3 regions of the Pseudomonas sp. GW821-FHT07G10 genome follow, and region 2 is predicted to be linked to each of the others. Evidence: predicted binding sites of a transcription regulator. Region 2 holds the regulator's gene; each other region holds the start of a gene.
The links. The regulator FliA, encoded in region 2, starts transcription of late flagellar genes. The targets are predictions, from matches to a motif close to CTAAAGTTTNNNNNNNNNNNGCCGNTAA.
Positions count from the first base shown of each region.

Region 1: the regulator FliA is predicted to act here: its motif matches at 3,692-3,719, upstream of motA (flagellar motor stator protein MotA).
Region 3: the regulator FliA is predicted to act here: its motif matches at 3,442-3,469, upstream of AC07O1_RS09645 (methyl-accepting chemotaxis protein).

Region 1 covers NZ_JBWKQB010000001.1:377,443-383,291, reverse strand. The annotation lists gene orn (oligoribonuclease) at 1-370, opposite strand, end outside; gene rsgA (small ribosomal subunit biogenesis GTPase RsgA) at 478-1,509, shown strand; gene motB (flagellar motor protein MotB) at 1,723-2,769, opposite strand; gene motA (flagellar motor stator protein MotA) at 2,773-3,624, opposite strand; gene AC07O1_RS01710 (HDOD domain-containing protein) at 3,790-5,328, shown strand; gene AC07O1_RS01705 (rhodanese-like domain-containing protein) at 5,372-5,849, shown strand, end outside.
Region 2 covers NZ_JBWKQB010000012.1:94,164-100,012, forward strand. The annotation lists gene flhF (flagellar biosynthesis GTPase FlhF) at 1-1,314, shown strand, start outside; gene fleN (flagellar synthesis regulator FleN) at 1,434-2,264, shown strand; gene fliA (RNA polymerase sigma factor FliA) at 2,261-3,001, shown strand; gene AC07O1_RS15430 (chemotaxis response regulator CheY) at 3,168-3,539, shown strand; gene AC07O1_RS15435 (protein phosphatase CheZ) at 3,570-4,358, shown strand; gene AC07O1_RS15440 (chemotaxis protein CheA) at 4,386-5,849, shown strand, end outside.
Region 3 covers NZ_JBWKQB010000005.1:148,293-154,141, reverse strand. The annotation lists gene acnA (aconitate hydratase AcnA) at 1-2,302, shown strand, start outside; gene AC07O1_RS09650 (CPBP family intramembrane glutamic endopeptidase) at 2,472-3,263, shown strand; gene AC07O1_RS09645 (methyl-accepting chemotaxis protein) at 3,499-5,064, shown strand; gene AC07O1_RS09640 (alpha/beta family hydrolase) at 5,195-5,849, opposite strand, start outside.

The DNA of each region.
Region 1 (5,849 bases), on a different contig from region 2:
TTTCCAGTGCTTTCATATGGGTATAAAGGAAGCGGCGATCCTGACAGATGCTGTTGCCACAGATCGGCGACTTGCCCTTGGGTACCCACTTCTCCAGAAAGGCGATGGTCTGTGCTTCGGCTTCGGCCATGCTGATGCTGCTTTCGCGAACCCGTTGAGTCAGCCCGGAGCCGCCGTGTTGACGGGTATTCCACTCATCCATGCCGGCGAGGATTTCGTCGCTATGGTGGATGGCGATGACCGGGCCCTCAGCCAAGGTATTGAGATTACTGTCAGTGACGATGGTTGCCATCTCGATGATGACGTCGGTGTCAGGGTTCAGACCGGTCATTTCCAGATCGATCCAAATCAGATTCTGCGGGTTTTGCATATGTCGGCTCCTCGGCGTAGTTGCGCAGTTTAGCCTAGCCCGTAGGCAGGGCGTGCTAAACTCGCGGCCGTTTTACCTAACCGACGCCTTATCGACACGGAACACCCATGGCCAAACGCCAGCTCAATCGTCGCCAAAACTGGCGCATCGAAAAGATTCAAGGCGAACGCGCCGCCCGCGCCGCCAAACGCGAATCCTCTGCCGTGGAAGCACTCGAGGGCGGCGATCTTGGCCCCGAACAAACCGGGCTGGTGATCGCGCACTTCGGTGTGCAGGTCGAGGTCGAAGCCCGCGACGGCGAACTGGCCGGCCAGGTATTCCGCTGCCACTTGCGCGCCAACCTGCCCGCGCTGGTCACCGGCGATCAGGTGGTCTGGCGTGCCGGCAACCAGGGTATCGGGGTGATCGTTGCGCAGTTGCCGCGCAACACCGAACTCTGTCGCCCGGACAGTCGCGGCCAGCTCAAGCCCGTCGCGGCCAACGTCGACATGATCGTGATCGTCTTCGCCCCGCTGCCCGAACCCCACGCCAACCTGATCGACCGTTATCTGGTGGCTGCCGAGCATGCCGGCATTCGCCCGCTGTTGCTGCTGAACAAGGCTGATCTGATCGATGAGCAAAATGCTCCGGCGCTGAATGCCTTGCTGGCGGTCTATCGACAGCTGGGTTATCCGCTGCTGGAAGTGTCTGCCCACCACGGCGACGGCATGGAGCAGTTGCAAGTTCAACTGGACGGCCGTATCAGCGTGTTCGTCGGCCAGTCCGGCGTCGGCAAATCCTCGCTGGTGAACAGCCTGCTACCGGAAGTCGAAGCCCGGGTCGGCCCGTTGTCCGAACTCTCCGGCCAAGGCACCCACACCACCACCACTGCGCGGCTGTTCCACTTCCCGGGCGGCGGCGAACTGATCGACTCCCCGGGGATTCGTGAATTCGGTCTGGGCCATGTCAGCCGCGCCGACGTCGAAGCAGGCTTCATCGAGTTCAACGATCTGATCGGCACCTGCCGCTTCCGTGACTGCAAGCATGACCGCGAGCCTGGTTGCGCGCTGCTCAAGGCACTGGAAGATGGCCGCGTGCAACAACAGCGAATGAACAGCTACCGCTCGATCATCGCCAGCCTGCCGGAAACCAGCTATTAATAAGTAGCAACCGGCAGAGACAAAAAAGCCGCGATCATCTTGATCGTTCCCACGCTCTGCGTGGGAATGCCGCCCCGGACGCTCTGCGTCCGCTGTAGAGGTGACGCAGAGCGTCACAGGATGCATTCCCACGCGGGAGCGTGGGAACGATCAATTAATAAGTAGCAATCGGCAGAGACAAGAAAGCCGCGATCATCGCGGCTTTTTTGTGGGTCACTGCTTCGCTGGCTCAGCGGCTTTACCCGCCCCGCCTGCTTTCGGTGGACTGTCCTCAAACAGGTTCAGTCTCTCCCGAAGCTCATGGGCCGGCAGCGGCTGCTTGTCCGCCGGCAGAGCGTTCGGGTCGGCGGCCGCGCCTGGCACTTCACCTGGTGCGCCCTGCCCTGGTGTCGGCGCTGGCGCAGGCTCGGCACCTTGCTCGCCCTCGATGGCGCGCTGGGCTTTCTTGGTCAGCACGACGATATCGATCCGCCGGTTGACCGGATTGAACGGATGTTCACGGTCAAACAATGCCGACGAGGCGAAGCCCACCACCCTGGCCACTTGCGTATCCGGATAACCACCGGCAACCAGCGCCCGGCGCGCAGCGTTGGCACGGTTGGCCGACAGTTCCCAGTTACCAAAGTCGCCGGTGCCGGTGTAGGGTTTGGCATCGGTGTGACCGCTGACGCTGATCTTGTTCGGCACCGCTTTGATGGTGTCCGCCATGGCCAACAGGATGTCTTCGAAATACGGCTTCAGACGCGCACTGCCGGAGTCGAACATCGGCCGGTTCTCGGCGTCCATGATCTGGATGCGCAAACCGTCCGGGGTGATTTCGAAGAGAATCTGATCCTTGAATTTCTGCAGCTGCGGGCTCTCTTCAACCTTTTTCTGCAATTCTTGCAGCAGCAGCTCGAGACGTTCCTGCTCGACCTTTTCGGCCATGTTTTCGACTTGATCGGTGTCGATGATGACCTTGTCCGGCTGCGGCTGCGACTTGACCTCTGGGTTGATGGTCTTTTCCGGCGCCAGCTGCGGCGAACCACCCAGGTCAATAATGAACGGCGTACCGCTCTCGGAAAAACCGATCGGGTCCTTGAAGTAACCGGCGATGGCAATCTTCTGTTCCGGGGTCGCCGTGGACAACAGCCACAACACCAGGAAGAACGCCATCATCGCCGTCGCGAAGTCAGCGAAGGCGATTTTCCAGGCGCCTCCGTGATGTCCGCCGGCGTGGCGCTTGACGCGCTTGATGATAATCGGTTGATTATTTTCCATGACTTAGCGACCGCGAACCGCTTGTTCCAGCTCTGCGAAGCTAGGACGGTGCGCCGGGTACAGAACCTTGCGCCCGAACTCCACTGCCAGCGACGGCGGCATGCCGGAGGCCGAAGCCACCAGTGAAGCCTTGATGGCCTCGTAGACGTTCAGTTCTTCCTTGGCGTCGTGGGCCAGCGAATGAGCCAGCGGGCCGAAGAAGCCGTAGGCCGCGAGAATACCGAAGAAGGTACCGACCAGCGCCGCACCGACGTGCATGCCGATGGCTTTCTGGTCACCTTCGCCGAGAGAGGCCATGGTCACCACGATACCCAATACCGCCGCGACGATACCGAAGCCGGGCATGGCATCGGCGATACCGTTGACCGCGTGAGAAGGATGCTCCAGATCTTCTTTCAGGCTGAACAATTCCATGTCGAACAAGCCTTCAAGCTCATGGGGGGCCATGTTGCCGGAGGACATGATGCGCAAGTAATCACAGATGTACGCGGTCATGCGTTGATCTTTGAGCACGGCCGGGTACTTGGCGAAGATCGGGCTGGCGGCTGCATCTTCGATGTCGCTTTCAATCGCCATCATGCCTTCGCGACGGCTCTTGTTGAGGATCTCGTAGATCAGGCCCAGCACCTCCAGATAGAAGGTGTGAGTGAAACGCGAACTGAACATCCTCAGGGCTTTCTTGAGGACATGCAGCGTCATGTAACCGGGGTTGGCCTGGAGGAATGCGCCGAAGGCTGCACCACCAATGATCATGACCTCGAAAGGCTGAATCAGGGCGGCAATTTTGCCGTGGGAGAGTACGTATCCGCCGAGCACGCTCGCGAATACGACAATGATGCCGATGATTTTAGCCATAGTAGGAGAGTACTTATTGAGTCGGGTTCAAGGTCATATTCGGAAGTTAATAAAACTCTTCTTCTACTTATCGGCAAAACTGCGCCAGACTATAGCCCGATAAGGCGAAAAGCCAGTTTGCCCCCTTCTGGGCGTGTTAATTGTGAATGATGATCGCGCCCAGCCATGGTTAATGAAACGACAGTCCCAACTGCAAAACCCAAGACCCTCGAAAGCTGGATAAAGCTCCTCGACGCCGTGTCTTTGCCGGTGCCGCAAACCAGCCATGACCGGGTGTGCAAAGCCATCGCCGATAACCGCAGTTCGATGCGCGATATCGCCGAGCTCATGCAAGAAAGTCCCGCACTGGCCCTCAGCGTAATTCGCGAAGCCAACCGCCACACCCACGGCAACATGACCGAGCCGGCCGAAAACCTTGAGATCGCGATCAATCGCCTCGGTTTGAAGCGCACCGAAGCATTGCTCGCGCGCCTGCCAGCCTTGCCCCAGGAAGCAATCCCTATAGCGTTGCGGCAATTGCAACTGATCAGCCAGCACGCCACACAACAGGCCAACGGCCTGTTCGCCAGCCGCCTGGCGCGTCTTTGGCAGGACATCCATTGGGGCAGTTTGCTGTTCCTTTCGCCGCTCTGGCCATTGACGCTGACGCATCCGCAATTGCTGGAAGAGTGGGAGCTGAGGGTGATTCACAAGGGCGAGTCAGCGCGCAAGGTCGAACAGCAATTGTTCGGTGTGCGCCTGCTGGAATTGTGCCTGGCGCTTGTCGAAGTCTGGCGCTTGCCGGTCTGGGTTGCGCAGGGCTATCGCGTGTTGATCAACGAGCAGCGGGAATTGGTCAAGGTTCTGCACATCGCCCGTGACAGCGATCACCCTTTGCGTCAGCAACAGCGACTGGACGCCGACCCTGCCTTGCGCCGCTGGCTGAATCAGCCGGCCAACACCGTGCTGCTGGCCAACGGCCTGGCGCTGTCGGCTCAGCATGCCTGGGACAGTCCGCACAATGTGCGCTGGCAGTACTTGACCGGCCTTTATCTGCAAGTACCGATGGACGAACTTCAGCAGCAACTGCACCAGCAAGCCGCACAGAGTGCACGCAACCATACAATGCCCGACCTCTGGCACCCGGCCCAAGCGATGCTCTGGCCCTGGAACACACGCCGCATTCATCGCGCCCTGCTGCCGGCAGCACCGCCCTCGGCCGAAGACCTGGTGATGTGGCGCAAACACTGCACGCAATTGCTGGTAGAGCCGAGCCGATTCAACAACGCGATGCACCTGATCACCTTGGCCCGCGATGCGCTGGTGGCCTGCGGGATGCGCCGGGTGATGCTGTTGATGGCGGACCGTAGCCTGAGTAGCCTGCGGGTCCATCAGATTGCCGGCCTGCCCGAAGAGTCGGCCGCTCTGAACCTGCAGGTCAGCCAAAGCTCCGTGCTGCAACGCCTGCTGGCAAAACCGGCACAAATTCGTCTGACACCGGCCAGCAACGCACAATTTTCGGCACTGCTGCCCAACAGCCTGCGCAGCCAGTTCGGCGGCGAGCATCTATTGTTGCGCTCTCTGAGCAGTAACGGCCGGGTGGTGATGCTGTTAGTGGCCGACCAGGGCGGTGGCCCGTTCTCGGAAATCACTGTGCAGGCCTTCGGAAAAACCGCACAGTGCATCGAAAAGGCCCTGCACAGCTTTACCAACCGCGGTACCTGACGCTTGCGCTACAATCCTCCCTTTTTTGCTCTGGAGACCTCACATGCCTGATTTCTCTGGCTTGCCGTTGGTGATCGAACCCGGCGACCTGCTCGCCCGCCTCGACGCCCGCGAACTGATCCTGGTCGACCTGACCAGCAGTGCCCGCTACGCAGAGGGACATATTCCCGGCGCACGCTTCGTCGATCCTAAACGTACTCAGCTTGGACAGGCGCCTGCGCCGGGCCTGTTGCCGACACAGGCCGCTCTTGAAGCGTTGTTCGGTGAACTGGGACACAACCCCGATGCGGTCTACGTGGTCTATGACGACGAAGGCGGCGGTTGGGCCGGGCGCTTTATCTGGCTGCTGGATGTCATCGGCCACAGCCACTACCACTATGTCGACGGCGGCCTGCAGGCCTGGCTGACAGAAGGTTTGCCAATGTCGATCCAGGTCCCGACTGCGGTGGGTGGCCCAGTCGCCCTGACCCTGCACGACGAACCCACCGCCACCCGCGAATACCTGCAAAGCCGTTTGGGCG
Region 2 (5,849 bases):
GTTAAGCGTTTTTTCGCCGCCGATATGCGTCAGGCCATGAAACTGGTTCGCGATGAGCTGGGCGCTGACGCCGCCATTATCGGCAATCGCCGGATCGCCGGTGGTGTCGAGCTGACTGCAGCCCTGGATTACAAACTGTCCGCGCTGGCGCCTCGTGTACCGAACATCGAGCTCGAAGACGAGTTGCGTAAAACCCAGTCGCGAATCGTCACGGCTCAGGCTGAACTGAGCCTGCGCGGTGACGGCGATTCAACCACCAATCGTCAGTTGTTCGCCGGTTTGCCGCTGACCGCCGCCGAACCGTTGATCGAGCCGACCTTCGCTGAGCCCCGTCGTCCAGCACCGGCACCCGCTGCTTCGCCTTCCGTGGATCAGCGCGTGTTTGACTCGATGCGATTCGAGCTCAGCGGTCTGCGTGAGCTGCTGGAAGTGCAGTTGGGCTCGCTGGCCTGGAACCAGTTGCAAGGCAGCCGGCCACAGCAGGCCAATCTATGGCGTCGCCTGCAACGTATCGGTTTGTCCGGTCCGCTGTCGCGCGACCTGCTGGCACTGATTACCGAAATTGAAGAGCCACGTCAGGCCTGGCGCATGCTGTTGGCGCACCTGGCGCGGATGATCGCGACCCCCGAGATCGAGCCGCTGGAAGAGGGCGGGGTGATTGCCATGGTCGGCCCTGCCGGCATGGGCAAGACCACCACGCTGGCCAAGCTGGCGGCGCGTTATGTGCTCAAGTACGGCGCGCAGAACATCGCGCTGGTGAGCATGGACAGCTACCGTATCGGGGCCCAGGAACAGCTCAAGACCCTGGGGCGTATCCTCAATGTCTCCGTGACCCACGTCGACCCGGGCCAGTCCCTGGCGCAGGCGCTCGATCCGCTGTTGCGCAAGCGCGTCGTGTTGATCGATACCGCCGGCCTTCAGGCCAGCGACCCGGCGTTGCGCATGCAGCTGGAAAGCCTGGCCGGTCGCGGGATCAAGTCAAAGAATTATCTGGTGTTGGCAACAACCAGCCAGAAACAGGTACTAACCGCCGCTTATCACAGTTACAAACGCTGCGGGCTGGCAGGGTGCATCCTGACTAAACTGGATGAAACGGCAAGCCTGGGCGAAGTGTTGAGTCTGGCGATCAGTCACGAGTTACCCGTTGCTTATCTGACCGATGGGCCGCGGATTCCGGATGATCTGCATTTACCACGCCGCCATCAATTGGTCAGTCGCGCCGTGAGTGTGCAGATGCAGGAAGAACCCAGCGAAGAAGCCATGGCTGATATGTTCGCTGACCTCTACCACAGCCCGACCAAGCGGGTCGGCTAAGGTAATAACGAATAGATTGCAGTGAATCTACATCGATGGTCTGCCATGCATTGTTTCAGTGGTGAACGCGCAGCCAGTTATGTGGCCTCCGTCTAAGTAAGACAAGGTATAGAAAGAACATGGGCAGCATGCATCCCGTACAGGTGATTGCGGTGACCGGCGGCAAAGGTGGCGTCGGGAAGACTAACGTGTCAGTGAACTTGTCCCTGGCTCTAGCTGAGCTAGGCCGGCGCGTCATGCTGCTGGATGCCGATCTGGGGCTGGCGAACGTCGACGTTCTGTTGGGACTGACACCCAAACGCACTCTGGCCGATGTGGTCGAGGGGCGTTGTGAGTTGCGCGATGTACTGCTTCAGGGGCCAGGCGGCATTCGCATCGTCCCGGCAGCATCCGGTACGCAGAGCATGGTGCATCTGAGCCCGGCCCAACATGCCGGCCTGATCCAGGCCTTTAGCGATATCGGCGACAACCTCGACGTGCTGGTGATCGACACCGCCGCCGGTATTGGTGATTCGGTTGTCAGTTTTGTTCGCGCGGCCCAGGAAGTGCTGCTGGTGGTCTGCGACGAGCCGACCTCGATCACCGATGCCTATGCCCTGATCAAATTGCTCAATCGTGACCATGGCATGAACCGCTTCCGTGTGCTCGCCAACATGGCGCAGAGCCCGCAGGAAGGTCGCAATCTGTTCGCCAAGTTGACCAAGGTCACGGATCGCTTCCTGGACGTGGCCTTGCAGTACGTCGGTGCGGTTCCCTACGACGAGTGTGTGCGCAAGGCTGTGCAAAAGCAGCGTGCGGTCTATGAGGCCTTCCCTCGTTCGAAGTGCGCGCTGGCGTTCAAAGCCATTGCTCAGAAGGTCGATACCTGGCCGCTGCCTGCCAATCCACGCGGGCATCTGGAATTTTTCGTCGAGCGGCTGGTGCATCAAACGGCAGGGCCGGTGCTATGAGCGCCAGCGGGTACAACCTCTACAAGGCGTCGGCACGTGATAGCCAGTACGAGCTGATCGAGCGCTATGCGCCACTGGTCAAGCGTATTGCCTATCACTTGCTGGCACGCCTGCCAGCCAGTGTTCAGGTCGAGGATCTGATCCAGGCCGGGATGATCGGCTTGCTGGAAGTGTCGACCAAATACGACGCCAGCAAGGGCGCGAGTTTCGAGACTTATGCGGGGATCCGCATTCGTGGCGCGATGCTCGATGAAGTGCGTAAAGGTGACTGGGCTCCACGTTCGGTACACCGCAATACCCGGATGGTCAGTGACGCAATCCGCTCAATTGAAGCTAAAACCGGACGTGACGCTAAAGATCACGAGGTTGCGGCCGAACTCCAATTGAGTCTCGATGATTATTACGGGATTTTGAACGACACCTTGGGTAGTCGGTTGTTCAGCTTCGACGATCTGTTGCAGGACGGCGAGCATGAAGGGCTGCACGAGGATGGCGCGAGTGCTCATCTCGAGCCGTCGCGTGATCTGGAAGATGAACGCTTCCAGGCTGCGTTGGCGGACGCGATTGCCAATTTGCCGGAGCGTGAGCGACTGGTGTTGGCGCTGTACTACGACGAAGAGCTGAACCTCAAGGAAATCGGTGAGGTCCTGGGAGTCAGCGAATCGCGGGTCAGCCAGTTACACAGCCAGTGCGCGGCCCGTTTACGGGGGCGTTTGGGGGAGTGGCGAGCGCGCTGACAGGCAGTGTGGGGACACTGCGAACGAGGCTGGTATGGCGTAGCCGCACTGGTCACGGCCCGTTGTGCTCCATGCAACCGTTGAGTGTTACGCCGAATTGATTGAATGGCGCGTTCAGGTGCTGGGCGCGTTTTAAGACTGCTTGGAGGTCGAATTGGACAAGAACATGAAAATCCTCATCGTTGATGACTTCTCAACGATGCGGCGGATCATAAAAAACCTGTTGCGTGACCTTGGGTTCACCAACACGGTCGAGGCGGATGATGGTACTACCGCGATTCCGGTCCTCAACAGCGGGAGCATCGACTTTCTGGTAACGGACTGGAACATGCCCGGCATGACCGGTATCGACTTGCTGCGCCACGTGCGTGCCGATGAAAAGCTCAAGCACCTGCCGGTGTTGATGGTGACGGCCGAAGCCAAGCGCGAGCAAATCATCGAAGCCGCTCAGGCCGGTGTGAACGGCTATGTGGTCAAACCATTCACGGCTCAGGCGCTGAAAGAGAAGATCGAAAAAATCTTCGAACGCATCGGTTGATATGCGGAGCCAGTCCGCCACGGGAGAGCTATGGAGCATAACGAATCTTCACTGGGCGATTTTGAATCGACCCTGAAAAAACATGCCAGCGAACTGGTCGAAAGCCTTGAAAAAGGTAAATTCGGCGACGCGGTGCAACTGATCCATGAGCTCAACCAGACCCGTGATCGCGGCCTGTACCAAGAGGTAGGCAAGCTCACCCGCGAGCTGCATAGCGCAATTGTCAATTTTCATATTGACCCGCACATGCCGCAAGCCGAGGAGGTTTCACAGATCACGGATGCCACTGAGCGCCTGTCCTATGTGGTCAGGCTGACCGAGGCTGCGGCCAACCGCACCATGGACCTGGTCGAGAACAGCACCCCGTTGGTCAATGGCCTGAGCACCGAGGCTCAGGCCTTGAGCGTGGACTGGGGGCGGTTCATGCGTCGTGAAGTCGGTGCCGAGGAGTTCCGTGAACTGGCCCGGCGGGTAGACGGTTTCCTGACGCGTAGCGAGCAACAGACTCGTGTCGTGTCGAGCAATCTCAACGACATCCTGCTGGCTCAGGATTACCAGGACCTCACAGGCCAGGTGATCAAGCGCGTGACCCAATTGGTCACGGAAGTCGAAAGCAATCTGCTCAAACTCGTGTTGATGGCCAGTCACGTCGACCGGTTTGCGGGCATTGAACATGACCGCGAATCGATCCTCGCGGAAAAAGATCCGGAAAAACATCTGTCTCAGGGTGAAGGTCCGCAGATTCATGCCGATAAACGTGAAGACGTTATGTCCGGTCAGGACGATGTAGACGATTTGCTTTCCAGCCTTGGATTTTAGGCCGACTTATCAGGAGCACCCATACACATGAGCTTCGGCGCCGATGAAGAGATCCTTCAGGATTTCCTGGTTGAGGCCGGCGAGATTCTTGAGCAACTGTCCGAACAACTGGTTGAGCTTGAAAGCCGACCAGATGATGCGGACTTGCTCAACGCAATTTTTCGCGGTTTTCACACTGTAAAAGGGGGCGCCGGCTTCCTCCAGCTCAACGAGCTGGTGGAGTGCTGTCACATCGCCGAGAACGTCTTCGACATCCTGCGCAAGGGTGAGCGTCGGGTTGACTCGGAATTGATGGACGTGGTTCTGGAAGCGCTGGATGCCGTGAACGGTATGTTCACCGAAGTCCGCGAGCGCACCGCGATCACCGCTGCAACACCTGAATTATTGGCAGCGTTGGCGCGGCTGGCCGAGCCTGCCGCTGCCGATGTTGCACCGGCGGTTGAAGTGAGCGCTGAACCTGTCGTCGAGAGCGAATCGGGCGACATCACCGACAATGAGTTCGAACAGCTGCTCGATTCGCTCAACGCGGTCAAAGCCCAGGCAGAAACGCCTGCAGTGGTTCAGCTGGCTCCAGCGGCTCCAGGCAGCGATGAAATCACCGATGCCGAGTTCGAGTCGTTGCTCGATCAGTTGCACGGCAAGGGCCAGTTCGCCGTTGACGCCGTCACGGCACAAGCTGAGCCTGCTGCGCCAAAGGGCGAAGCGGCCAGCAACGAGATTACCGACGACGAATTCGAAGCATTGCTCGATCAGTTGCACGGCAAAGGTACATTCGCGGTAGATGCACTGGATGCGGCGATCGCTTCGGTGCCAGCTGCTGCCCTGCCAAGTGCTCTGGCGGCTGGCAGTGATCTGATTTCCGATCATGAGTTCGAGTCGTTGCTTGACGAGTTGCACGGCAAAGGCAAGTTCACTGAAGTACCTGCTGCTGCGACTGCGGTAGTGGCGGCGCCTGTTGCCAAAGCGGTTGCACAGCTGGTCACAAAAGCACCTGAAGCCAGGGCCCAAGCGCCAGAACCGGCGGCTCCTGCACCGGCTGCGGCCAGAGCGCCTGCGGCTGCGTCATCGGAAAAACCGGCCAGTGAAGCCGAGACCACCGTGCGGGTCGATACCGCGCGGCTGGACGAGATCATGAACATGGTCGGCGAATTGGTGCTGGTCCGTAACCGCTTGGTCCGTCTGGGCCTCAATAGCGGCGATGAAGCCATGTCCAAAGCCGTGTCGAACCTCGACGTGGTGACGGCCGATCTGCAAACCGCGGTGATGAAAACCCGGATGCAGCCGATCAAGAAAGTCTTCGGTCGCTTCCCGCGACTGGTACGCGATCTGGCTCGCCAGTTGAAGAAAGAGATCAATCTGGAACTGGTCGGCGAAGAAACCGACCTCGACAAGAACCTCGTCGAGGCCCTGGCCGACCCGCTGGTCCACTTGGTGCGCAACGCGGTCGACCACGGTATCGAGTCCCCGGAAGAACGCGAAGCATCGGGCAAG
Region 3 (5,849 bases), on a different contig from region 2:
CATCGAAATGCAGCGCAATGGCGAACGTTATGCCTTCCTGCGTTGGGGCCAAAGCGCCTTTGACAACTTCAGCGTGGTGCCACCGGGCACCGGGATCTGTCACCAGGTCAACCTCGAATACCTCGGCCGCACGGTCTGGACCAAGGATGAAGACAGCCGCACCTATGCCTTCCCGGACACACTGGTCGGTACAGATTCCCACACCACCATGATCAATGGCCTCGGCGTACTCGGCTGGGGTGTCGGCGGTATCGAAGCCGAAGCCGCGATGCTCGGCCAACCGGTGTCGATGCTGATTCCGGAAGTGATCGGCTTCAAGCTGACCGGCAAGCTCAAGGAGGGCATCACCGCCACTGACCTGGTGCTGACCGTCACACAGATGCTGCGCAAGAAAGGCGTGGTCGGCAAATTCGTCGAGTTCTATGGCGACGGCCTCGCCGACTTGCCGCTGGCGGACCGCGCAACCATTGCCAATATGGCCCCGGAATACGGCGCTACCTGCGGATTTTTCCCGGTGGATGACGTCACCCTGGACTACCTGCGTTTGTCCGGCCGGTCGACTGAAACCGTAAAACTGGTGGAGGCCTACAGCAAGGTTCAGGGCCTGTGGCGCTTGCCCGGCAAAGAACCGGTATTCACCGATAGCCTGGCGCTGGACATGGGCCGCGTCGAGGCCAGCCTGGCCGGCCCCAAGCGCCCACAGGACCGCGTCTCGCTGCCGAACGTCGGCCAGGCCTTTACCGACTTTCTCGGCCTACAATACAAACCCACCAGCAAAGAAGAGGGTCGCCTGGAAAGCGAAGGCGGCGGTGGCGTCGCGGTGGGCAGCGCTGAACTTGTAGGCGAAGCGGATTATGACTATGAAGGCCAGACCTATCGCTTGAAAAACGGCGCCGTGGTGATTGCCGCGATCACCTCCTGCACCAACACCTCCAACCCCAGCGTCATGATGGCAGCCGGGTTGGTGGCGAAAAAAGCCGTGGAGAAAGGCCTCAAACGCAAACCCTGGGTCAAGAGTTCCCTGGCACCCGGCTCGAAAGTCGTCACCGACTACTACAACGCCGCGGGCCTGACCCAGTATCTCGATGAACTGGGTTTTTCCTTGGTCGGATACGGCTGCACGACCTGCATCGGTAACTCCGGGCCGTTGTCGGAGCCAATCGAAAAGGCCATTCAAAAGGCAGACCTGACCGTCGCCTCGGTATTGTCCGGCAACCGCAACTTCGAGGGTCGCGTACATCCACTGGTGAAAACCAACTGGCTGGCGTCGCCACCGCTGGTGGTAGCCTACGCCCTGGCTGGCAGCGTGCGGATCGATATCAGTAGCGAGCCGCTGGGTATCGGTACCGATGGCCAGCCGGTGTACCTGCGCGACATCTGGCCCAGTGCCAAGGAAATCGCCGACGCGGTGGCCCAGGTCAGTACCAAAATGTTCCACAAGGAATACGCCGAAGTGTTTGCCGGTGACGCACAATGGCAAGCCATCGAAGTCCCGCAAGCGGCGACCTATGTCTGGCAGCAGGACTCCACCTACATCCAGCATCCACCGTTCTTCGATGACATCGCAGGCCCGTTGCCGGTAGTCGCAGACGTCAAGGGCGCGAGGGTTCTGGCGCTGCTCGGCGACTCGGTGACCACCGACCACATCTCCCCTGCCGGTAACATCAAGACCGACAGCCCTGCCGGGAGCTACCTGCGCGGATTGGGTGTGGAGCCGCGCGACTTCAACTCCTATGGCTCACGTCGCGGCAACCATGAAGTGATGATGCGCGGCACCTTCGCCAACATCCGTATCCGCAATGAAATGCTTGGGGGCGAAGAAGGCGGCAACACGATCTACATCCCCACCGGCGAAAAACTGCCGATCTACGATGCAGCCATGCGTTATCAGGCAGCCGGCACTCCACTGGTGGTGATCGCAGGTCAGGAATACGGCACCGGCTCAAGCCGCGATTGGGCAGCCAAGGGCACCAACCTGCTGGGAGTCAAGGCGGTGATCGCCGAGAGTTTCGAGCGTATCCACCGCTCCAACCTGGTGGGCATGGGCGTGCTGCCGTTGCAGTTCAAACTTGATCAGAACCGCAAGAGCCTGAAACTGACGGGCAAGGAAACCCTGGATATTCAGGGCTTGACCGGCGTCGAACTGCAACCGCGCATGAACCTCACACTGGTGATCACCCGTGAAGACGGCAGCAGCGAGAAGATCGAAGTGCTGTGCCGGATCGACACCTTGAATGAAGTTGAGTACTACAAGTCGGGGGGGATTCTGCATTACGTGTTGCGGCAGTTGATCGCGTCGTAATTCCACTTCACCTGAAACACCGCCTTCGGGCGGTGTTTTTGTTTGGCTGATGGGAGTGTTCCTCTGTTTATAATTGCGCCCCCGATAGGTTCGGGCGCATTCGGACGATCCGGGCGACTCAGACCGCTCCAGCGTTTTAAGGTAAGACTCCCGCCTGAAAGGACTTCACATGATCGCTTTGCCATGGCTCTATCTGGCACTCCTCTGCATCGGCTACAGCCTGGCAATGTTTGCCGGACAACTGGAGGTGCAAGCACTGATCGCCGTTGCCTTGCTGCTGTTTGCAGGTTTTGCCGTGCGCCAGCAAAAGAGCCGTTATGGCCGTTATCTCGGACACGGCTTGTTTGTGGTACTGGCCCTCGCGTTGGCTCTGCATTGGTTACCGGGCTTCTACAACGGTAGCGTCATTGGCCCCGAAGTCTTTACCGAAGATGCAGTGCCGTTCTCGATGTACCTCAATCTGGACAAACCGCTGATTGGCTTCTGGCTGTTGCTGGTATGCCCATGGATTGTCGGACGGCGTTCTCTGCGTCTTTCGCTGTACGCGACCGCCCTGGCCTTGCCCCTGAGTGCACTGGCCGCGCTCGGTGGTGCGGTGTTGCTGGGCGTCACTCATTGGGAACCGAAGTGGCCGGATCAAGGTTGGCTTTGGGTACTGAACAACCTGCTGTTGGTGACTCTGGTCGAGGAAGCCCTGTTTCGTGGCTATATTCAGGGCGGTTTGAGCCAGCGCTTCAAACAGCTGCCTTATGGCGAAACCCTTGCACTGATATTCGCGGCGCTGCTCTTTGGCCTGGTGCATCTGGGCGCCGGCTGGCAATGGGTATTGCTGGCGAGTATTGCCGGGGTCGGCTACGGTCTGGCCTATCGTTTTGGCGGACTGAGCGCGGCAATCGCCACGCACTTTGGTTTGAATCTACTGCATTTCGGGCTGTTTACTTATCCGATGCTGGCTGGATAAGACATTACCGGATCAAACAGGTACTGAAGTACCAGATAACATGAGCTTCAGTACCATTGTCTGGTCAGGAAGAACAACTTGGCCGACTCTGCGCAAATTTCTGCAACAGTCCATTCACTATCCATTTCAAGGCGCAAACCGCTCACCTGAGACGCACCACCGATTTTTGAAAAATATTTTCAATAATCCCCAGGCACTGCCGACAACCTGACAAAGCCTTGCGGATTGAAAAACCATGCGTAACAACCAGCCCGTTACACAACGTGAACGTACCTTCCCGGCTCAGCAACGGTTGATTTCCACCACCGATGCCAAAGGCGTGATTACCTACTGCAACGACGCTTTCGTTGAAATAAGTGGTTTTTCTCGAGAGGAACTGATCCGTGCACCGCACAACCTGGTACGTCACCCAGACGTCCCGGCAGCGGTGTTTGCGCACATGTGGGGCACTCTGAAGCAAGGCTTGCCCTGGATGGGCATTGTCAAGAATCGCTGTAAATCCGGTGACCACTACTGGGTCAACGCCTATGTCACACCGGTTTTCGAAGGCAATCAGGTGGTCGGTTACGAGTCGGTACGGGTCAAACCCACCGCCGAACAGATCCACCGCGCCGAAGCGCTCTACCAACGTATCAACCAGGGCAAGTCGGCCATTCCTCAAAGTGATAAATGGTTGCCGGTACTGCAAGACTGGTTGCCGTTCATTCTGGTCAGCCAGCTCAGCTTTCTGATTGGCATCTGGCTCAACTCCCATTGGGGCTTCGCCCTGGCTGCCGGGCTCTCGGTGCCGCTGGGTCTGCTCGGTTTGAGCTGGCAACAACGTGGCCTCAAGCGCTTGCTGCGCCTGGCTGAACAGACCACCTCGGACCCGCTGATCGCACAGATGTACACCGACAGTCGCGGCGCCCAGGCACGCCTGGAGATGTCCATTCTCAGCCAGGAGGCACGCCTGAAAACCTGCCTGACCCGCCTCCAGGACACCGCCGAGCACTTGAACGAGCAAGCCCGTCAATCCGACGCCCTGGCCCACAAGAGCTCCACCGGGCTGGAGCGCCAGCGGGTTGAGACTGAGCAAGTGGCCACTGCCGTCAACCAGATGGCTGCCACCACTCAAGAAGTCGCCAGCCACGTCCAGCGCACCGCCGACGCCACTCAGCAAGCCAATCGCCTGACCAGTCGCGGCCGCGACGTCGCCGGCGAAACCCGCGAAGCCATCCAGCGCCTGTCGCAGGTGGTCGGTGAAACCGGCGCCACGGTAACTCAACTGGCCAAAGACAGCGACGAAATCGGCGGCGTGGTCGATGTGATCAAAGGCATCGCCGACCAGACCAACCTGCTGGCCTTGAACGCCGCCATCGAAGCGGCCCGCGCCGGTGAAATGGGGCGTGGCTTTGCGGTGGTTGCCGATGAAGTACGGCAACTGGCGCAACGTACCAGTGAGTCCACCGGGCAGATCCACAGCCTGATCGCCAAACTGCAACAGACCGCCAGCACCGCCGTACAAACCATGGACGCCGGCCATCGCCAGGCTGAAGAAGGTGTCGCGCGGGTACTCGAGGCCGACAAGGCGTTGGTGGGCATCAGCGAAGCGGTGGCCAACATCACCGACATGACCGCTCAGATTGCAGCTGCGACCGAAGAACAAAGCGCCGTGGCTGAAGAGATCAGCCGCAATATCAGCACCATCGCGCAGCTGGCTGATCAGACCTCGGAACAAGCGCAAAACTCGGCACTGCTCAGTGAAGAGTTGACCCGTACAGCGAATACCCAGTATTCGTTGGTGGAACGCTTTAACCGCTGACAGATGCACCCCTACCGATCGTTCCCACGCTCTGCGTGGGAATGCATCCCGTGACGCTCTGCGTCACATCCAGAAGCGGAACGCGGAGCGTCCCTGGCGGCATTCCCACGCGGAGCGTGGGAATGATCACTTAACGGAGAAATTCGGCGACCTTTTTGGCAGCGGACTCCAAATGGTGCTCATGGGTAAAGCCCGAGGCCTTCAACGGCTTAAGGTCATGATCCCCCGCCACCAGCCACATCACCTCGATGCTCGGCGACAATACGTAACCCTCCACCGCCTGCCGATTACCCAATGCATCCCGCTCACCTTGAACGATCAAAGTCGGGGTTCTCAATTCGGCCAGATGCTCGACTCGAGGTTTTTCCGGTTTACCCACCGCATAAAACGGATACCCCAGACACACCAGCGCATCCGCCTGCAATTCATCCGCCAGCAAACTGGCCATGCGCCCGCCCATGGACTTGCCGCCGATGACCAAACGCCCAGCGACATGGCGTCGCACTTGGGTATACACCTCGCGCCAGCATTCCAGCAGTTTCGGCGCTGGATTAGGCGGGCGTCTACCGCCGTCCAGGCGTCGTTGGGCCATGTAGGGAAACTCAAAGCGCAGCACGTTGATCCCGCGCCCGGCAAGGCGTGCGGCCATGTCACTCATGAAGCTGCTGTCCATCGGCGCACCGGCACCGTGGGCCAGGATCAGCGTCAGCGATTCAGCCGTCGCAGCGGATAGTTGCGCGGCATTCCACAGCCAGCCGTGATCCCGCAGGCACTTGCCCCATTGA